4 regions of the Tigheibacillus halophilus genome follow, and region 2 is predicted to be linked to each of the others. Evidence: riboswitches for the same ligand, from Rfam matches in the RefSeq annotation. Region 2 holds a riboswitch; each other region holds the start of a gene.

Region 1 (5,602 bases), on a different contig from region 2:
ATGGAAGCGGACGCTCTAATTATCGGAACACCAATTTTCCAGGCTTCTATTCCAGCGACATTGAAAAATGTATTCGATTTGCTGCCCGTAAATGCATTTCAGGATAAAGTCGTCAGTATGATCATCACAGCAGGTTCCCCAAAACATTTTCTGATTGCCGAACAACAGTTGAAGCCGATTTTGGCTTACATGAAAGCACAAATTGTGCAAACCTATGTATTCATCGAAGAGCGGGATTTTTACCGCAAAGAAATCGTCAATGATGACGTCCTTCTGCGTCTCGATCGTCTTGTGGAAGATACCGCAGTTTTAGCCGAAACCTATACACATATTCGCCAAGCAAAAGAAGCGGAATATGGTTTTTAATTGGATTAGAAGGTTATTAAGCAATGCCTCAGTGGCAGCTTGATAGCCTTTTTTGTATGGTTGACATTTCAGTTATTTGATAAGATTTCTCCTTATGGAGCCATGTTACCTTCCTTAAACTGTAGCCCTCGTGCATGGTATTTGTCCGCAAATATCACACCCACATATAAAGTACCTAAAGTAAGACTATCAGATATGATAATGCATACGCTTGCCAGCCCCTCAAATAGGCAGAAATGTCTCTGCAGATTCATTCACCTGTTTATCAGCGGTTCGATTGGACGTTTTAAATGAATGATTTCAAGGTATGGAATAGTAATTTACGTCCATTGGAGGAGAAGTGAAAAATGGTTGCTTTTGAAAGCATCGTATCACATGTATCGGATTTTTTAATGACATATATTGTTTCCATGTTCTTGATTTTTACTGGCCTTCTATATACGATCAGACTGAAATTTTTCCAATTTCGTTTTTTTCCACACATCATTCGCAATACGATAGGGAAAATGTTCCACCGTAATAAAAAAGAAGGTACCATCACTCCTTTTCAGGCCTTTACCTCGAGTCTGGGGACCACTGCAGGCGCAACGAACATTGTCGGTGTAGCGATAGCCATTGCGCTTGGGGGGCCTGGTGCGCTTTTTTGGATGTGGGTAGTCGCTCTCATTGGCATGGCGACAAAATATGCCGAAATTGTCCTTGGTCTTCGCTATAGAGAACAAAACAAGGAAGGTGAATGGGTCGGAGGTGCGATGTACTATATTAAAAAGGGACTTGGCTGGAAACCATTGGCAAACCTTTTCGCTTTTTTTCTAATGCTGGAAATCTTCGCAAGTACGATGGTGCAGTCCAATTCCATTTCTACACAATTGGAAAGCGCATTTGGCTTTAATAAAGTTATTGTCGGTATTTTTCTTGTCATTTTAATAGGGATCATCGTGGTTGGGGGGATCAAACGAGTCGGAAAAGTTACCGATAAATTAGTTCCATTCATGATTCTGACATACATCATCGCAACGTTGACAGTGGTCATCTGGAACTATGATCAAGTACCACAGATGTTCGCACTTATCTTCAGCCATGCATTTACTCCGATTTCAGCAACCGGCGGGTTCGCTGGTGCAGGTATTGCTGGCGCGCTGCGCTGGGGACTCGCCCGCGGTCTATATTCCAATGAAGCTGGAATGGGAACAGCACCTTTTGCTCATTCCGCAGCACAAACAGACCACCCTTCCAAACAAGCAATTTGGGGAATGTTAAGTGTCTTTATAGATACTGTCGTCATCTGCTCGCTGTCAGGATTTGCTGTATTATCCACAGGTGCCTGGCGGGATGTGGCTCCTTCCAAGGCTTCCAGCATGGTGGATATCGCCTTATCAACCATTGTGGGAGATTTTTACGGCAGCTTGTTTATAGCCGTTTTCCTTTTCTTGTTCGTCATCACGACAGTAATGGTCATCATCTTTTACGGTGAAAAGCAAGTAGAATACTTGTTTGGACTCAAGGCCGCCAAAACAAGTCGTTTTATATATCTCATTGCCGTTTTCATAGGAGCCATTGGCGGGCTGCAGTTGATTTGGCAATTTCTGGACTTGCTGCTTGCGGCCATCACGCTAATCAACGTGGTTCCTCTGCTGCTCTTGAATAAAGAAGTACGAGACATCACGCAAGATTATGTCGATCGCGTCATCAGGCACAAGAACCATGAACCCGTTATCAGCCTGTTTGCGGAAAAACAGAAAGCAGAATAAAAAGCCAGGGGGCTGTCCCCTTGGCTTTCCTCAACGCAAAACGATAATACATGACCCGACTTCTGTGTCATCCCACAGGAAAACCAACTGGTCACCGTCACTTAGCGGACCGACCCCTGCCGGTGTACCTGTGAAAATGATGTCTCCCGCTTTCAGCCCAAAATGGCTGGCAATATAGCGGATTTGTTCATCCAAATCAAAAATCATGTCACGAATACATCCCTCTTGCACTTTTATCCCATTAAGCAGGAGAGAAAATGTTTTTTCGTTGCACTGCTCCACTCCTGGAAACGAAAAAAAGTCACTGATGATAGCCGATTGTGGAAAACCTTTCGCAAGCAGCCAAGGATGCCCGTTTTCCTTCAGTTTCTGCTGGACATCTCGTAATGTCAGATCCAAGCCTATTGCCATTTCATCGACCAAATCATCTACTTGCATTTCTGGTTCAAAATCTCTCCCCATCTTGATAACCAATTCCGTTTCATAATGAACAGCCCCCTGGCCCGATGGCAATGCAATTGATTGTCCATCTGCTGCAGCCAAGGCATGTGTCGGTTTTGAAAAAACAACCGGTTTATCTGAACGTTGATTGTGCAGCTCTTTTATATGCTTTTCATAGTTTCGGCCAATGCAAAAAATATTTTGAGTCATTTTCTTCACACCCTTCCCACTCCCTATCAATTATAGTCTCTGTATTAATGCTATATTAACACGGCCCTTCTAGTTTATGGAATTTTCACCCTCACAGGCTATATGTATCTGCAAAGAAATTCCTATAGTGAAAAATATATCAATGGAGGGGACACCGAAGCAGCTGACATAAAGTTGCCTGACCTTCCAAACACAGCTTTGGCTTTTGCAAAACAATATTTTTTAAAAAGTATTTGACAATTCCTGCGGATTGAGATAATATTAATCTCAATTCTTACAACAACAACTACATAGCAACACAATTTCTTATCAAGAGAAACCGAGGGATGGGCCCTATGACGTTTCGGCAACAGGTTCAATTTGAATACTGTGCCAATTCCTACAAGCATACATGCTTGAAAGATGAGAACCGGATTGTTTTTCATAATTGAAGAGCCTCCTTTTCTTATCTGTCACGATAAGGAAAGGGGGCTCTTCTATTTTCTGCAGAAAGCCAGATTGCTGACACCCGTTGTTTGTGAGGAGGAGTAAACATCAGGAGGTTTATACATATGATCGCATTCGAGAATGTTTCCAAGACATTCCGCCTGGAAAAACGGGAAGTCCAAGCAGTCCGCGATGTGACGCTGACAGTCGAGGAAGGCGAAATATTTGGCGTTATCGGTTTCAGCGGTGCAGGTAAAAGTACCTTACTGCGGCTGGTCAATATGCTGGAGCGCCCGACGAAGGGAACTATTACCATACATGGAGTGGATATCAGCACGCTGACACCGAAAGAGTTGCGTCAGAGGCGACGCAATATCGGGATGATTTTTCAGAACTTCAATCTTTTCCAATCCAGGACAGTTGCGGGGAATATCGCCTATCCGTTAAAGCTTGCTGGCTGGACAAAAGCGAAAATAAAGGAGCGAGTCAATGAGCTGTTGCGTTTCGTCGGTCTTTCTGACAAGGCCACGGATTATCCAGACCAGTTATCTGGGGGACAAAAGCAGCGAGTTGGCATTGCAAGAGCGCTTGCGACATCACCTGACGTGCTTATATGTGATGAGGCAACGTCGGCACTTGACCCGGAGACTACTGCTGAAATTCTCCGGCTGCTGAAAAAGGTGAATAAAGAATTCGGTATTACCATATTGCTGATCACGCATGAGATGTATGTCATCCAATCCATCTGCCACAGGGTGGCCGTCATGGAAAACGGCCAGGTAATTGAAACCGGCGATGTATTTGATGTATTCACTGACCCGCAGCACAGCACGACGCAACGCTTTATACAATCCGTCCAACAGGATCTGCCGTCACCGCATATTTTGCAGGACTGGAGGGCCAAAGGCGGTAAGAAATTATACAGGGTTCTTTTCAAAGGCAGTATTACCAACGATGCCGTACTTTCCCAAGTGACGCAAAAGCATTACATTCATTTCAATATCGTGTACGGTTCAGTCAAAGAGCTTCAGGAGAAGCTTTTCGGCAATCTGCTCATCTCATTTGCCGGGGATGCCGATCGCATTCATGACGCACTGAATGAACTAAGACAATTAGTAGATATCGAGGAGGTGACTGATCTTGAAGGTTGATTGGACAACATTTTGGCCACGGGTGACAGAATCTACTGGTGAAACGCTCACCATGGTCATTTTCACGCTACTATTTGGATCGATCATCGGCATTTTAATCGGCCTGCTGCTATTCGTCACACGGGAAAAGAACATCTTGGAAAATAAATGGGTATTTCAGGTGCTGAACATACTGATCAATATCATCCGGCCGATTCCATTCATCATTTTCCTTGTTGCCATTTCTCCGTTGACAAGGTTAGTGGTCGGTACCACTATCGGAACAACCGCAGCGATTTTTCCGATGACGATCGTTGCCAGCTTTTCCATAGCCCGGGTAGTTGAAAACAATCTGGTCAGTATTGACCCAGGCGTGATCGAAGCTGCACAGGCAATGGGAGCAAGCCCGCTAAAAATTATTTTTACCGTCTTAATTCCTGAAGCATTAGGTCCACTTATATTGGGACTGACCTTCATTTCGGTTAGCCTGATCGACTTTTCTGCTGTGGCAGGAACGGTTGGCGGCGGCGGTCTCGGCCACTTGGCCATGACATATGGATACCAACGTTTTGACAGTAGTGTCATGCTGGTGACAGTCATCATTTTAATCGTACTCGTCCAGCTGGCACAGTGGGTTGGGAACACGTTATCCAAAAAATTCATGAGAAGATAGCACATGTCACACACATAGAAAAATACAAACTAACGAGGAGAATTCACATGAAAAAATTCAGTTTACTTTTTTTAGCCGTCATTTTGGCAGCTGCACTTGCTGCCTGCGATGACTCCAAGGACAAAGCCGGTGCAAAAGAAAACACCAAAGTAAAAATTGGTGTGAATGGATCCGATGGCGCCCAGTGGCCAATTTTGAAAGAAAAAGCAGCAAAAGAAGGCATTGACATTGAACTGGTAGAATTTGAAGATTACACCCTGCCAAACAACGCATTGGCACAGGGGGATATCGATTTAAATGCATTTCAGACGCTTGTTTTCCTGGCACAGTATAACAAAGAAAGCGGCAATGACATCGTACCGATCGGCTCTACTCAGTTTGCACCGCTTGGTCTGTATTCCAAAAAAATCAAAGAGCTTTCCGACGTGAAGAAAGGTGATCAGATCGCTGTTCCTGACGATCCGACCAATCAGGCACGTGCGTTGAAGCTGTTGGAGGCAGCGAAATTGATTAAACTGGATACTGATTTCGGGTTGTTTGATGGACCGGATAAAATTGCTGAAAATCCATTAAACTTGAAAATCACACCAATGGTAGCCCAGCAG
Region 2 (5,602 bases):
ATATTGCGGGGCGTAAAAGATCGAGCGCGTAACTTCCCCCAGCTTCACCTTTGCGATGGTATCCTTGGCGTTTCCGTTACCGCAAGCCGCAAGAGCTACAAGCAATATACAGAAGAGACCAGCTATATATTTGCTGAATTTCAAATGTATCCCTCTTTTCATGGATAAATTATTTTGTCAGCACAGTGTATGCAGGGTGAGAAAATGTGTGAACGCCTATAAAGCAGTCAAGCACCACTTTTGGAAAAGCAATAAGAGCCGCCGCTTCAGTTCTGAATGTTGCAGTGAAGATGATAGAGACTATGTTTGGACATAACAAAAAAACCGGCCCATATTTTATGGCGCCGGCTCATTTACGGACGAATGTCCTTATTTCCTTTCCAGGTTCATGAATCTGGAAATATATAATAAATCCTCTTGGGATGAGGTAACAATAAATGAAACTGTTAAAGCTGCTATCAGAATTTGGGTGGACTGAAATCCACGACTGTTATGAGTTCACCCTTGATAAACAGGGCCAGCCATCATGATTTCACGGTTGACATGTGTGAATTTTTTGAAATTCTTATGGAACTTGTTTGCCAGTTCTTTTGCTGCAGCATCATATCGGTCTGTATCTTTCCAAGCTTCACGCGGAACCAATACTTCATCTGGAACACCGGGCACGTGAAGCGGCACAGCTAATCCGAAAATGTCATCTTTTATGGTTTCGGTTTTATTCAATTCACCCTCCAAGGCAGCATGAACCATTGCTCGTGTATAAGAAAGCTTCATGCGTTTACCCTCACCGAATGAGCCACCGGTCCAACCAGTATTGACGAGAAACACATTTGCTTGATGCTGGTCGATTTTCTCCCCAAGCATCTTTGCGTAAGTTGCGGGCGGGAGCGGCAAAAACGGAGAACCGAAGCACGCAGAAAAAGTACTTTCAGGTTTCGTTACACCGCGTTCAGTGCCGGCTAGTTTACTAGTGTAGCCACTTAGGAAATGATACATTGCCTGTTCCTTGCTCAATTTGGAAATGGGCGGCAGAGTACCGGATGCATCTGCAGTTAAGAATATGATTGTATTTGGATGTCCGGCAACGCTTGGTTCAACAATATTGTCCATATTATCTAATTGATAAGCTGCTCTTGTATTTTCAGTCAAAGATGTATCGCTATAATCTGGTACGCGCGTATCCTCATCGAGTACCACATTTTCCAGAACAGTGCCAAAGCGGATAGCATTATAAATTTGCGGTTCCTTTTCAGCAGACAGATTGATACATTTTGCATAACATCCGCCTTCAATATTGAATACACCGTGTGGACTCCAAGCATGTTCATCATCACCGATGAGTTTTCGGTATGGGTCAGCAGACAGCGTTGTTTTACCTGTGCCTGATAACCCGAAGAACAAAGCGACATCACCTTCCTGGCCGACATTGGCGGAGCAATGCATTGTTAGGATGTCATTTTGCGGCAGAAGAAAATTCATGACAGAAAAAATGGATTTTTTGATTTCCCCGGCATATTCTGTTCCGCCGATCAATATAATGCGATGTTTGAATGATACACAGACAAATGCTTCCGAATTAGTCCCATCCACTTCCGGATTTGCTTTGAAGGTCGGTGCGGAAATCACGGTGAACTCCGCCTCGTGATCTATTAGTTCCTTTTCATCAGGCCTAATGAAAAGCTGTTTGGCAAATAGGTTGTGCCAGGCAAATTCATTGATTACCTGGATGGGCAAGCGATAGTCAGGGTCGGCTCCTGCAAAGCCCTTGAAACGAAAGAGCTCACTTTTTCCTTCTAAATGTGCAACAACTTTATGAAGTAATTTTACAAATACTGATTCGTCAAGTGACTGGTTTACAAGCCCCCAGTCAACCAGATTACTGGTCAATTCATCTCGGATGATGAACTTGTCTTTTGGTGAGCGTCCAGTGTATTTGCCGGTAGTGGCCCTTATTGCGCCGGTGGAGGTCAGAACCCCCTCATTCGTAGAAGTGATTTTTTCAACAAGTCGGGCTGTGCTCAAATTTTCATGCAAATTTGGATGATTGCACAGTTTGTTCACTAAAGACGTTCTTTCCATCATGTTCATCATTCAGATAACCTGCCTTTTTAGTAGTGTAGAAATTCATTCGATAAGTAATAATCAGGATCAGACACAGAATGTGTTGCTGTTGCAACAGATTAGGTTAAAATGGTATTACAAGTCCGCAAACGATAGAATAAGAAATATGCTCTCTTTCCTGTTTATGGCAAATGTAATGTTTCTGCATATTAGTATAACACATTGAAATTAATAATCCATACTAATAAATTATTTTTTTATCTATATATGTAGAAGTCGTAAAAAGTTGACAGCTCTTGCTCATTTCGTTAACATTAGTACCGAGCGGATACTCTTATTCAGAGCTGGTGGAGGGACAGTCCCGATGAAACCCGGCAACCATCACCTACGTGAATTGGTGCTAACCTGTTGCAAGGGCTAACTCCTTGAACAATAAGAGCGAAAGGCTTTTCCTTTCCTCTGGCATGGCAGGAAGGGTTTTTTATTTGCCTTAAAGCACGTCATGAATCTTCTATAAAAAAGCTGCCTGCACATACAAAAGAGTGAATGAAGCTTTTATTGAAAACATGAAAAAAGTAATTTAAATCTCTTGATACTAAGGGGAGTTCCGTACCATATATTAAAGGGAGGATTTAGCCTTATGGCTAAAAATCGTCGTTTGTTTACATCTGAATCGGTTACCGAAGGGCATCCTGATAAAATATGTGACCAGATTTCAGATGCTATTTTAGATGAAATTATCAGTAAAGATCCTAATGCAAGAGTGGCATGTGAAACTACAGTAACTACTGGTCTTGTACTTGTTTCTGGAGAAATCACTACGAGTACGTATGTCGATATACCAGCAATTGTCAGACAAACAATCAAAGAAATCGGTTATACGAGAGCCAAATATGGTTTTGATGCGGAAACTTGTGCGGTATTGACTGCAATCGATGAACAGTCTCCGGATATTGCCAGTGGTGTAGATACAGCGTACGAAGCACGCCAGGGAAAACAAACTGAAGAAGAAATAGCTGCAATCGGTGCAGGTGATCAGGGGCTTATGTTCGGCTTTGCCTGCGATGAAACGCCAGAACTGATGCCTTTACCGATTTCTTTGGCGCATAAGCTTGCCAAAAAGCTCTCTGATGTACGTAAAGAACATGTGTTGGATTATTTGCGCCCAGATGGAAAAACACAAGTAACCGTTGAATATGATGAAAATGATAAACCAATGCGTATCGATACTATCGTTATTTCGACACAACACCATCCTGACATCGAAACGGAACAGATTGAAAGAGACTTGAAAGAAAAGGTGATCAATCCAATAGTTCCTGTTGAATTATTGGATGAAGATACCAAATATTTCATTAATCCTACCGGCCGATTCGTCATAGGTGGACCGCAGGGGGATGCAGGTCTGACGGGACGTAAGATCATCGTGGACACGTATGGCGGTTATGCACGGCATGGGGGCGGCGCTTTCAGTGGTAAAGATGCTACGAAAGTTGACCGTTCAGCCGCCTATGCTGCACGTTATGTAGCGAAAAACATCGTATCCGCCGGACTTGCAAAATCCTGCGAAGTTCAACTGGCATATGCGATCGGTGTTGCTGAGCCGGTTTCCATCGCAATCAATACTTTTGAAACTGGAAAAGTAAGTGAAGAAGCATTAGTATCCGCTGTGAGGGACATTTTTGACTTGCGCCCGGCGGGCATTATTCAGATGTTACAGCTTAAACAGCCTATTTTTAGAAAGACGGCTGCATACGGGCATTTCGGGAGAACTGACGTGTTATTCCCTTGGGAAAAAACAGATAAAATCTCAGAACTGAAGGCTGTTACTGAAAAAGTTTCACAGTAAAACGGCCAGGCTCATCGTTACGAGCGGATAGGTTCACTATCATCCGTTTAAAAAAGGTTATTTCCATTTCGCTTAGAGAAGATGGGAATGATCTTTTTTTCTTTGTTTAATTGATGCATGTTTCCCGCCATATTGTTAAAAAATAGGGAAAAGGAAATTGTCAGCTCTTGAATGGTCTTGCGTGAAATGGCGGAAAATAATTGTGATTAATTGAACCAAAGAGCTATCGAAAAGATAATTGTTTTATGATATACTTTCTAAAGTGTGTGTTCAAAAAATGGAAATGACCAACGGTGTTCAAGCTGATCTTTATCGAGTGAAGGCTTGTATAGTATTGCTGATGTCGGTTGCCCTTGCGTCACGGGATTGCTGACGAAGCTTCCTTTACAACCAGAACAAAAATACCGAGCTGTTGGAGTATGGGGAGGGCCATTTCAAAGTGTTTTTTGAGCATCCTCTTAGAGTATAAATACAGTGCAGGAAAGAGGAAAAAGAATATGTGCGGATTTATCGGAATGATTCGTAACAAACCAACCAGGCCGACTAAAGAGCAAATTACGCAATTTGAAAATCAAAACAATATCATTACACATAGAGGACCGGATGATGAAGGATATTATTATGATGAGTTCGTATCGTTCGGATTCCGCCGTTTGAGCATTATCGATTTGGACAGTGGGAAACAACCCCTTAGCTACGACGATGAAAAAATATGGCTCATTTTTAATGGTGAAATTTACAATTACATCGAATTGAGAGAAGAGTTGCTGAAGGAAGGATATACGTTTGCGACTGATTCGGATACAGAAGTCATTGCTGCATTGTTTGCGAAACATAAGCAGCATGCATTTCAATATTTGCGTGGGATGTTTTCTATTTTAGTGTGGGATAAAGAAAACGAGACACTTTATGGCGCACGTGATCCTTTTGGAATCAAGCCAATGTTTTTCCATGAGGCTGCTGATGGCACTTATTTCGCATCTGAGAAAAAGAGCATAGCAATGATGCTTGAAGAAGAAAATGTGAATTTGGACGCCCTGCAGCAGTATTTAAGTTTCCAGTTCGTTCCAGAGCCAATGTCTATGACAAGCGGTATTAAAAAGGTTGAACCAGGGCATTATTTTGTTAAAAAATCAGGTGAATCGATTACGTTCCATCGCTTTTTCCATGCAGAATTCCGTCCAGTGCTGATGGATAAAAAAGGATGGATAAAACGAATTCAAGATGTAATGTATGATAGTGTCAATGTGCATATGCGCAGTGATGTACCAGTGGGTTCATTTTTGTCCGGGGGCATCGATTCGACGCTGATCGTTGCAATGGCAAAAAAATTTAATCCGAACATAAAAACTTTTTCGGTTGGATTTGCCCGTGAAGGTTTTTCCGAGATTGATGTTGCTAAAGAAACCGCAGATAAGCTTGATGTAGAAAACATCTCTTATGTTATCTCGCCAGAAGAATATGTGGAAAAATTGCCGAAAATCATGTGGCATATGGATGATCCATTAGCAGATCCCGCTTGCGTACCACTTTATTTTGTTGCGAGAGAAGCTCGCAAGCATGTAACTGTGGTACTTTCAGGAGAAGGATCGGATGAGTTATTCGGCGGGTATAATATCTACCGCGAGCCGGAATCACTGAAAGTATTTGACTCTATTCCGTCTCCTGCGAAAAACCTGCTTGCCAAAGTGG
Region 3 (5,602 bases), on a different contig from region 2:
TCCAATGCCAATCAGCGTTGCCCATGCACCAGCAGCCATTGTACTTTTTTCCATGCCGCTGAAATAAAGTAACAAGTATGAAAAGAGACCGAACCCCATGGATAATTCCGCTGCGCGCGGAGCTGCCTGTTTTTTAGCATATACTGCATATAAAATCGGTCCGACAGTACCCGCCGCAACACCGGAAACACCAATCCACAAGACGTCACCAAGATATTTAGGCGGCTGTTTAACAATGAGATAAGCGATGAATCCAATAACAACCACCGATATCCTGCCTATTCTCAGGGCAATCCGCTCAGCGGTAGCTGTATCGGCTTTGACAAGCTTGCGTTTGACCAATACCTTTAGAAAAATATCATTTGCAAATACGGTAGAGATGGCGACGAATATCCCATCAGTTGTAGACATCGCGGCTGCCAGAATAACGATCCCCATCAGAGCTGCAATCAAGGGAGAAAATAGATAAACCGCATATTCCATCAAGGCTAAGTCAGTTGTATGGACGGTGTCTCCCAGTGCGGCACGGCTATAGACCCCGCCGAAGAGTACAATTAAACAAAGCGATGCAGTAATCACATAGACAACGATCATTTTCCCCACATCTTTTTCCTTTTTTAGCCCGATAACTTTATTGAATAGTTGCGGAGAAGAAGCAAATGCACATTGAATAATAATCGCACCAACAATTGCAGGAACAGAATGAAAGTACGCAGAGTGAGAATTGAACACTTGGGTCAAAGCTTGATCTTGGGCGGCTAAATTTTCAGTAATGTTGGCAAATGTTCCATGTACACTGCCTTTCCAAAAATGAATAATGCCGGATAAAAACACGACAATCCCTGCTAAAGCCATCAGGATGGCTTGAATGGCATCCGTGTATACATCTGCTAGAGCACCACCGGCGAATACATAGCAAATCAATGTGGCTGCAATAACGATCAATCCTGTATCATAAGACATACCAAGTAAATATTCAAAAACGAGTGCTCCGGCTGCAAATTGCGAGGCAATATAAAAAATATTAAATAACAGGATGAATGCACTTCCTGTCCGCAGGATATCACTCTTGTAAAAATCACCAAGCCAGTCTGGCAAGGATAGGGATTTTTGTGTAGTATTGATTGCACGTGCTCTTTTGGCAACCATGAGCACACCAATCGGACCTCCGCCTATGATAGCCAAAAATAACCATAGATTAGCATAACCCCATTCGTGGGACCAGCCGACGTATCCCAAAAATGTAGCGGCGCTTAGATAGGTAGCGGCAAAGGAAAGCCCAAGCAAGTATGGGCCAAGTTTTCCTCCGCCGATAGCAAAATCACTGATGCTTTTTGTTTTACCTCCGGAAACAAAACCAATACCGATCATGACGATGACAAAAATAACGAAACCTATCCATGTGTATAGCCTGATTGTCTCCATGTCCTCAACTCTCTCTTATTGTGGTTAAAGTTTTATTGCCTGTTGAAATGCGGGTTTTCTTTGCTGGGTGACTAGATGGCAGATGGACTGAACCTTTACCATATAGATTTTCCCGTAATGTACCAGCTTCATATTCAGTCCGGTAAATTCCGCGTTTTTGCAGTTCGGGCACGACATGGTCCACGAATTCTTGGAAGGTCCCTGGAGAATATGCTTGGGCAATATTAAAGCCATCTGCATCCCCCTCATCAGCCCACTGTTCTATTTGATCGGCAATTTGTTCTGGTGTGCCGATAAATTTTACAGTACCATTGCCAAGTCCGTGATTTTTAACTGCTTCTTGTAATGTCCATCTTTTTTTCGGATCTTTTGCATATAAATCCAAATTTCCTTGTACTGCTTCTGTTTTCATTTCTTCGATGTACTGATTTGGGTCATATGTTGAAAAATCAATGCCGGTATGTCCCGATAAAAGCGCTAGCGTACCTTCATAGCTGACATGGTTTGTCAGTTCTTCATATTTTTCGTAGGCCTCTTTTTCTGTGGAACCGACAATTGGCAGGATCATGGGGAATATCTTGATGTCTTCAGGCTGCCTGCCTTGCCTGCGGGTACGTTGCCTAAGATCGGCAGTATACGCTTTGACCGCCTCCAAAGAGTGATTTTTAATGAAGACACCCTCTGCGTGTTTTGCCGCGAAATCTCTTCCCCGTGGTGATGCACCGGCCTGGAATAGAACCGGTGTCCGTTGTGGGGAGGGCTCAACCAGGTGGGGGCCAGGTACATGAAAGAACTCTCCTTCATGATGTATTGCATGAATTTTTTCGGGATCGGCAAATGTATCGCTTTCCTGATCCAGTATGATTGCGCCGTCTTCCCAACTCTGTTCCCATAATTTGTATACTACTTCAAGAAATTCGTCAGCACGATCATAACGTAAATCATGGGGGAGACGTTGCGGCAATCCCAGGTTAGTAGCCTCACTTTCCAAATAAGAAGTCACGATATTCCATGCAATTCGCCCCTTGGATAGGTGATCAAGTGTAGACAACTGCCTTGCAAGAGCATATGGTTGTGCATAGGTAGCTGATATCGTTACTGCAAAACCAAGATTTTCTGTAACTGCAGCCATTGCAGAAATAGGTAAAACCGGATCGTGGGCAGGAAATTGCACAGCATGCTGGGCCGCGGGTTTGAAGCTGTTTTGATAGACGCTGTATGTGCCGAGAACATCAGCAATAAACATGGCGTCGAACTTTCCTTTTTCGAGAATTTGAGCCGCTTCTGTCCAATAAGAAATACGATGATGGTTTGTTCCTTGATCCTTTGGATGTTTCCACAATCCAGTCGAATGTGGGGAAGGGGAATGTTGGATAAAACCGTTTAAATGAATTTGTTTAGTCATTATGCAAGACTCCTTTATTTTTGATTAAATATATAGGTTTAGTTGGTTTAATACTGTGGTTAGCCACAATGATGATGATGCATCGTTGTTAATAGGTTGGATGTTCTACGATAACCTGGGATGCTTTTAATGCAACCGGATTGGCAAGTGTATCACCTACAGGGCAATGAGTCTCGATAAACTCTTGATAAGCACTGATTTTTTCTGCTGGTGCCTCTGTATCAATATGAAAAATGTAACGAATGTTAGAGAAACCCGGTCTGACATTCGATTTATTCAGAAATCCGTCCGTATCCAGATCACCTTCAACTGTTACCCTGAAGCCTTTCAAGTCAATACCGAATTGTGAGGCGTAAGTCCGAGCCACGATGGCCTGGCAGGCGCCTAAGGCTGATAAGACTACTTCTACAGGATTCATTCCTTTGTCTGAGCCTCCGAGCTCTTGTGGTTCATCGATGAGAATGCGGTGTCCCCGTGATTCGGTTTCTACTAATAGATTCTCCTTCCAGGTTGCTGTTGCGGTGAATGTTTGTTTTGCCATACTGTTTTCTTCTCCTTTCAATTTGCGAAACTTTTACTTTTTCCTACTCTTCGTGACATTGCTAGGCGTACAGCTAGTGAACAGGGTGAAGCTTAAATTCTTTTCTTGTACCAAAAAGACCCTTCTCCGCATTGGAAAAGGGTCCACAAAAATAATTTCTTTTTGCGCAAACCTTCTCATCTGCGAAATGCTGGGCATTTCTCTGAATTTGGCACCGTAATCTGTTGTGAGATTCGGTTGCCGAGAGTTCACAGGGTCAGTCCCTCCCTCTCTCTTGATAAGAAGCAAATATGTGCTATTTAATTGATTATAAGCAATCTTATCACAAAAAAAATAACTGTCAACCAATTTTGAAAAAAATGTAAAGCTACACCTTCCATTTTCCACACTGGAGATGCAAACAAGATTTAGTCCAGTTTCACTTTTTTCAGTCTGAGTGCGTTCAATACGACGGTGACAGAACTGCACGCCATCGCGGCGGCGGCAATCCATGGTGGCATAACCCCGACAATTGCCAAGGGGATCATCAGGATATTGTAGAGAAAGGCCCAAGTGAAATTTTGTTTAATGTTCTTCATTGTTTTTTTACTGATAGCAACAGCGTCTGTCAGCTGCAGTAAATCATCATTGACTATCGTGACCCCGCCCGCATCCAGGGCAATGTCTGAACCTGCTCCAATGGCAATGCCAACATCAGCAACTGCAAGTGCCGGCGAGTCATTCATCCCATCTCCAACCATTGCAACAGTGTGTCCTTCCTTTTGCAGCTGTTTGATTACGGCAGACTTTTCCTGTGGTGTCATTTCAGCCTGGAAATGTCTAATACCTGTTTTGCCCGCGACCTGTTTTGCGGCAAACTGATTATCGCCAGTCAACATGATGACGGGGAACTTCCTTTTACTTAACGTTGACACTATTTTGGCTGCGTGAGGTCTTATCTGATCTGTGACAGCGATGAATCCAACAAATTTTTCATCCATAAAACAGACCATGACAGTTTTTCCTTCATGCTCCAGTTTTTTCAGTAAATCAGCTTCTGTTTTAGAAAATCGCTGTTTTTCCTGTAAATGTCGCCGATTTGCTATGAAAACTGGCTTACTCAAAACGTATCCTTTTATTCCTGCACCTGGGAGCATTGAGACAGCTGTGGCATCTGGCAGACGCATGTGATGTTTTCTTGCTTCTGACACGACTGCGTTGGCAAGTGGATGGTTTGCTGCATTCTCCAGTGCTCCCATATAAAGAAGCAGTTGATTGTTAGTTATCCCATTTACGTAGATATCACTCACTTCCGGTGTGCCCTGGGTGAGTGTGCCGGTCTTATCAAACAGGAACACATCACATGAAGCAAGACGTTCCAGAAATTGACCTTCTTTGAACAAAATACCGTGCTGGGCTGCACGTCCACTTCCAACCATCACAGATGTCGGGGTAGCAAGTCCTAAAGCACATGGACAGGCAATGATCAATACCGCAATAGTTCTTTCTAAAGCGATATTGAACTGTCCTGTTTCCAGCACGATATACCAAGTGATAAAAGTGCAGGAAGCGAGGAATAGAACAATAGGCACGAAGATGCCGGTAATTCTATCTGCAATATGCTGGATCGGCGCTTTCTCAGATTGCGCTTCTTCCACAATATGGATAATTTGTGCCAGCGCTGTATCAGCTTTGGCTTTCGTTACAATTATTTTCAATGAGCCATGATGGTTGATAGTGCCGGCATATACATACTTTCCAGCATCCTTTTCAGTAGGCAGGCTCTCACCTGTCAGCAGTGACTCATCCACAGTGGAACTCCCGGAAAGAACTTGTCCGTCAATAGGAATTCTTTCCCCGGGTTTCACTAAAATGATATTTCCGGGCTCTAAAATCGAAACCTCCATACGTTTTTCCATGCCGTTGCTGAGCACCGTTGCCATATTGGTTTGTAATTCGTATAGTTTTTTGATGGATGCTGTCGTCTTTGCCTTTGTACTGGCTTCTAATCGTTTTCCTAATAAAATAAAGGTAAATATAAAAGCACTTGTTTCGTAATAGAGAACGATATTTTGGGATGAATGGTCTGTATAAAACGAGGTGAATGTGAGATAGTGGCTGTAAAAGAAGGCAGCAGAGGTGCTCAGTACAACTAAAACATCCATGTTTGCACTCTTGTGCTGCAAGGCTTTCCAAGCCCGGTCATAAAAAGGTCGTCCAATAATGAATTGGATAGGCATAGTGATCATCAA
Region 4 (5,602 bases), on a different contig from region 2:
GATAACAGAACCGCCAATGATTAAATAAGTTTTAACCAGTTTGTTATGTGTTTTTATTTCACTATGTTCAACAGGCTTTAAAGTCATTTGATTCATCGTTGCACTCATATACGATCCCCCCTAATCTTTTACGACAATTTTGCCGGTCATCAAATGGTGGCCAAGTCCGCAATATTCCAGACAAAGTACTTCATATGTCCCTGGTTTATCAAATGTGATGTAGACCTTATTGGTGTATCCCGGCATCGCCTGTGTTTGAGCGAGCATTTGATTGTCTTCATTGTAGATGCCAAATCCATGATTGACGTCCTTGCTGGTTACATCGAATTCAATAGGCTCTCCGACCTTGAACTCCGTCTGGCTCATATTCCAGCCGAATTGCATTGCTTCCACATCCACAACAGTCGCTTCTTTGCCCTGGCCATATACTGGCATCTCATAAGGCAAATCACGCAATGTATGGATTGTCATGGCAAACAGGAAAACAACCAACATGGTTGCATAAAATTTTCGGGCTTTGTACCATTTCTTTTTAATCGGATCATATGGTACCCTTTCTTTGGATGCATTCAGCGTCACTACACCGAATACAACAGTAATTAATAGCATAAAGAACAAACTGGTAATCCAAGCAACCGTTTGCACACTCATAAAACACCCCTCCATTTCATTTTCATCATGCATTTTTTCAGGAAACTTCCCCATCCCTTCCAACATATGAAAACGCAACCATCCTATTTGTGATACAAATCACTGGAAATGTCCTGAAATATGACGGAAATATGGCGAACGTATTTTCCCTATTTGCACAGTGATAAAATGTCAGATGAGTAGTTTTTCTATAGCTATGCAGGTTGTTGTTTTTCTTCCAAGTCACTGCAATACATACCCCTCAAGAATCATCCTTCGGCCATTTTGTATGAGCCGGCCGTTACTAGTATCAACGGCATGTAAAAAAGATGACCCCTGTTCAATACAGAGATCATCTTCTGAAAGCTTGCTGGATATTTATTTTTTTTAAAAGGGTACACTTTACTATCCCTACGTTCAGAAATCACCAGACTTCCCTGGCAATTTCAATGACGTGCTGGATCTTATTCCATTGGTCCCCCTCACTGATATCATTGCCTTCTTCCGTGGAAGCGAATCCGCACTGTGGACTGAGACACAATTGTTCCAGCGGCAGGTATTCGCTGGCTTCCTGAATCCTTTTTTTGATGGTAGCTTTGTCTTCTATTTCTCCGACTTTTGTCGTGATCAAGCCGAGCACGACATATAAATCATCCCGGTTCACGTAACGTAATGGTTCGAATCCGCCGGAACGTTCATCATCAAATTCCAAAAACAGACCATCCACATCGAGTTTCCCAAAAATAGTTTTGGAAGCCGCATCATAAGAACCTTCTGCAAAATAATGTGACCGGTAATTTCCACGGCAAATATGCATGGTCACCAATAAGTCATCCGGTCGCCCAGCCAATGACTCATTAATCGCCTTCGCCGCAATTTCCTGCATGTCTTCAGGTATATATCCAAGCTTTCGAATAGCTGTGCGGCCCTTTTCGGATAAATAAGAAGACCAGGAAGTATCATCAAGCTGGAGATATCGGCAGCCCAGATCATAAAATGCCTGTATTGCTTTTTGATATGTTTTCGTCAAATCCGGCAATAGCGCTTCGATATTTTCATAGATGTTTTCATCTATGCTTCCCCGCAGCAGCAGCATGTTCGGACTTGGGATTGTCATCTTCGCAGTATGATCTGGTCCTGTATGCTCCTTCAGAAAACGGAAATGCGCTAACATGGGATGATCGGCTGGAAAATCTACTTTTCCTGTCACACGAATAGAACGATTTCTTGCTTCAATCCCGACAAAGTTCAGACCTATATCCGGATCAAATCCTTCCACACCTTCCAGCCCTTCCAGAAAATCAAAATGCCACCATGATCGGCGGAATTCTCCGTCTGTGATTGCTTGCAAGCCGGCCTCTTTCTGTTTTTCAATCAGTTTGACAATTTCCTCATTTTCGATATCACGCAGCTGCTCTGAGGTGATATTCCCAGAGGCAAATTGGCTTCTAGCTTGCTTCAATCGTTCCGGTCTCAGAAAACTGCCTACTTGCTCCCCTCGAAAAGGTGCCTTTTTCACTGTGTGTATTGTTGTCATCTTCTTCAGCTCCTTTTAAATATTTAGGTTTGTTTGACCATTATTTAGCTGCAGTTGTTTTACAAAATATTTCATTTCTGCAAATAAAAAATTCCCCCGATAAGAAGGAATGAAGAGTGATCGTCATCTTCTTATCTACCAAGCTTGCAGCACTTGTTAGAATTAGCACCTTGTCCGTCAGACACTGGACAGGTTGCTGAGGCGTCTTTAGGCTAGTCCCTCGACCTCTCTGGATAAGAACTTTTCATGAAATTGTTTCATCTATCATAACAGTTCACCCCAAAATTTCAACCATTAGGTTTTATTTTTTAAAAAATATGCTACCTTTAATCGTCAAAAAGGATGCCCTCTTAACAGAGTATACATCCTTTTTGACTCACACTGTCTATATGGTTCTACCGGTGAAAAAAGAAACAGATCAAGCTAATTCCATCGGAAAGATAGGTCTCGGAATATTTTTATAGTCGATATTTTCAATTCGCTGGTATGTCGATCCAGGCGTCATCGCTAAAATATCCAGCTTGGAAATGGCGCTTAGCTCATCGAAGAGATATCCTTGTTTCACGACAATCACATCATAATCTTCTATTTCGACGCCGGCGCGAGTGAAATGATTGATGGTAATGAATGAATCGCCGCGATTCGCTATTATCACATCCAGATTTCCTATGGAAAGTGTACATACTTCCCCTACCTTATCATTTGTAGCATTCAAATACCCGAGCAGATCGCCTTTTGATTTCAATATACCTTCCAACTCGACAGGCTTGCTGTATTCATCCATATCTGTCCCGACCTTGACAGCTACCTTTTCCCCAATCTGATGACCATTCAACTTCTGAAAAGCCTCTGCATCATAAACAGCGGAAACCAATACTTTTTTATCTTTCAAATCACTGTCTCTCAACATTTGCAGGAGCAGCGTGCTCATACCTGGTGCTCCTGCAGTCGAGTTATCACCCGAATCCGATATGAAAACAGGCTTGGATGCTCCTTCAAGTGCCCGCTGGATTGCTTCAACAGGCTCAAGAACCTTTGCCTGAAATTCGAATTCGTGGCGGCGGTCATACACAAATGCTGCCAATTCTTCCGTCACTTTATCGGCAAGGGCTTTATATGCTTCAGACTCTGGCACTACAAAGATGGATGACCTGGTATTTTCCGTATCATTCCAGGCGTGGCATATGAAAAAGTTGGCGCTGATAATGCCTTCCATTTGTTCCAGTTCCTTTAATTTGTTAAATATCGAGCGTAACGGTTCACTTGCTCCGACAGCCTTCTCACCAGGGATAATCATTGGCAGGCTTTTAAAAGATGGCCTGATCTTAGCTTGATGAGCAATCGCATCCACCAGCAGCTGCGCTGAAATACGCTCCACTTCAGGCTGGTCAACATGCGGTACCGTACGATAAGAATAAACGATATTGACATATTCATGGAGATCCTCCGCCAAATTGCCATGAATATCAAGTGTCAAGGAAATCGGAATTTCATATCCTATGTGCTGCCTGATTTCTTTCAATAATGCCAGCTCTCCCGATCCTATTTCCTCTACTACCATAGAACCGTGCAAATGCATCCAGATACCATCGATATCCTTGTGTTTTTCAAGAACGGAAATGAATTTGTCAGCAAAGTGCCGGTATGCTTCTTTTTTTACGATACCAGATGATAAAGCTGTAGCATAAATACTTGGGATGATTTCTACTCCATTTTTTTCAAATACCTCTGTACTGGCAAGGCGTTCTTCTACCTCTTTGCCTTCAACAAGAACAAAGTCATCTACAGTTGTTGGAAATGGATTGAAGGTATTTGTTTCGTGATACAAACAACCAGTAACTATTTTCATTGATAATTCCCCCATTACTTGATTATAGATTTAAATCTTTCACAATATCTGCATGATGCTTGTCCAATTTATAGCAATACAAGATGATTACTTGTAAAACAGTGATCAGGATCGGCAAACTGAGCATCAATGTGCGTATCATCGTTTTCGCACCTTCTGTAATCGCATTCGGATCATAGCCTGCCCAGCTCAAGGCATAAGCGAGGAAACTCGAACCGATCGCAACACCGAATTTTGTTGAAAAACTGTAGCTGGATACAAGCAATCCTTCAGGTCGTGTACCGAATTTCCATTCCTGGTAATCAATGGAATCACCCAGCATGGTCAGTGTGGCCGGGTCTCCGTAGCCAATCAGTACATTTGCCGCAAAGAAAATAATGGAAAACAGAATCATTGATTGACCTTCTACTAGGAATAACGATGCCAACAGGACAGCAGCTAATCCATACATCAGCATACTCGAATTACGACTGCTGAATTTTCTTAAGATCGATAGTGCAAAGAATCCGCCGACTAGGTTTGCTATATTTAACAACGTCAAATAAAATGGTGCCATATTAGGCTCCTTCAACACATAATTGACATAATAGATCAGTACGCCGTTCATGATTCCCATTCTGACGAACCATAAAAATGAATTGGCGGATACAAGCAGCCAGTATTTATTTTTAAACATTTGAACAAGCGATTTTTTAATTTCCGGATTTTTTTGGTCCGGTTTGGCAGTCTGCACTCGTTCATGGCAGTTTTTAAACGTAAGCCAGAAAAATACCACACCTATGACTGAATAGATGCCCATGACGACAGGGAACCCAAGCTGTTGATTGCCCCCACCAAGGAAATTCACAAGCGGTAAGGTCAGTGAGGCGACAATGATGGCACCTACCGACCGTCCGATAGCCCGGTAACTATTCAACTCGCCTTTTTCCTTGGAATTTCTTGACATCAGCGGCATCAATGCCCCATATGGGATATTGATCATGGTATAAACAATCCCAAGCAGTCCATAAGTTATATAGGCATAGACCACCTTTCCAGTGACAGACAAGTCAGGAGTGATGAAAGTGATAATGCTCAATATACCAAAGGGAATCGCTACGTATAATAAATACGGCCGTGTTTTTCCATGCTTGCTCTTTGTTTTATCTACAATGATCCCCATGATCGGGTCGTTGACCGCATCGAAAATGCGTGTGACCAAAAAAAGTGTCCCCGCAGCAGCGGCAGTAATACCAAAGACATCCGTGTAAAAAAATAGCAAGTAACTATTAACCATCCCCCAAACAAAATTAGAAGCAACGTCACCATAACCATAGCTTATTTTTTCCCTGAGGCTTAAATCAGGCAATTTTACGTATTCTTTCCTTAGAGCTTGACCCAACTCATTCACTCCTTTGATTTCCTGTATGGATTTAATCCGCTTTCATTTTTGATGGTTCAATCGCTTTCATTTTCAGCCAGGATGCCGAATGATGGCGCCACCTTGTTCAGTTTGCTTTTCACCAAATAAGCGGCACCGATCATTCCTGCATCATTTCCCAATTGCGCGAGCCTGATATCACATTGCTCACTGATTCTTGGCAGCG

What was found. Region 2 has a riboswitch for S-adenosylmethionine ahead of metK (methionine adenosyltransferase). Riboswitches for the same ligand answer to the same signal wherever they lie in the genome.
Region 1: another riboswitch for S-adenosylmethionine. It lies ahead of ACFSMW_RS07990 (methionine ABC transporter ATP-binding protein); the one in region 2 lies ahead of metK (methionine adenosyltransferase).
Region 3: another riboswitch for S-adenosylmethionine. It lies ahead of ACFSMW_RS18855 (OsmC family protein); the one in region 2 lies ahead of metK (methionine adenosyltransferase).
Region 4: another riboswitch for S-adenosylmethionine. It lies ahead of ACFSMW_RS13640 (5-methyltetrahydropteroyltriglutamate--homocysteine S-methyltransferase); the one in region 2 lies ahead of metK (methionine adenosyltransferase).

The regions. Positions count from the first base shown of each region.
Region 1 is NZ_JBHUIZ010000005.1:349,743-355,344, reverse strand. Features, by position in the region: gene ACFSMW_RS08005 (NADPH-dependent FMN reductase) at 1-366, shown strand, start outside; gene ACFSMW_RS08000 (alanine/glycine:cation symporter family protein) at 714-2,117, shown strand; gene ACFSMW_RS07995 (fumarylacetoacetate hydrolase family protein) at 2,148-2,768, opposite strand; SAM riboswitch class I at 3,072-3,177, shown strand; gene ACFSMW_RS07990 (methionine ABC transporter ATP-binding protein) at 3,320-4,345, shown strand; gene ACFSMW_RS07985 (methionine ABC transporter permease) at 4,335-4,997, shown strand; gene ACFSMW_RS07980 (MetQ/NlpA family ABC transporter substrate-binding protein) at 5,045-5,602, shown strand, end outside.
Region 2 is NZ_JBHUIZ010000002.1:42,733-48,334, forward strand. Features, by position in the region: gene ACFSMW_RS00425 (ABC transporter substrate-binding protein) at 1-162, opposite strand, end outside; gene pckA (phosphoenolpyruvate carboxykinase (ATP)) at 499-2,082, opposite strand; SAM riboswitch class I at 2,393-2,500, shown strand; gene metK (methionine adenosyltransferase) at 2,702-3,910, shown strand; gene asnB (asparagine synthase (glutamine-hydrolyzing)) at 4,408-5,602, shown strand, end outside.
Region 3 is NZ_JBHUIZ010000017.1:84,574-90,175, forward strand. Features, by position in the region: gene ACFSMW_RS18845 (sodium:solute symporter family protein) at 1-1,425, opposite strand, end outside; gene ACFSMW_RS18850 (LLM class flavin-dependent oxidoreductase) at 1,430-2,833, opposite strand; gene ACFSMW_RS18855 (OsmC family protein) at 2,919-3,371, opposite strand; SAM riboswitch class I at 3,545-3,655, opposite strand; gene ACFSMW_RS18860 (heavy metal translocating P-type ATPase) at 3,779-5,602, opposite strand, start outside.
Region 4 is NZ_JBHUIZ010000013.1:34,361-39,962, reverse strand. Features, by position in the region: gene ACFSMW_RS13650 (cbb3-type cytochrome c oxidase subunit I) at 1-108, opposite strand, end outside; gene ACFSMW_RS13645 (cupredoxin domain-containing protein) at 121-651, opposite strand; gene ACFSMW_RS13640 (5-methyltetrahydropteroyltriglutamate--homocysteine S-methyltransferase) at 1,055-2,167, opposite strand; SAM riboswitch class I at 2,296-2,407, opposite strand; gene ACFSMW_RS13635 (M81 family metallopeptidase) at 2,586-4,016, opposite strand; gene ACFSMW_RS13630 (glycoside-pentoside-hexuronide (GPH):cation symporter) at 4,039-5,397, opposite strand; gene ACFSMW_RS13625 (ROK family glucokinase) at 5,454-5,602, opposite strand, start outside.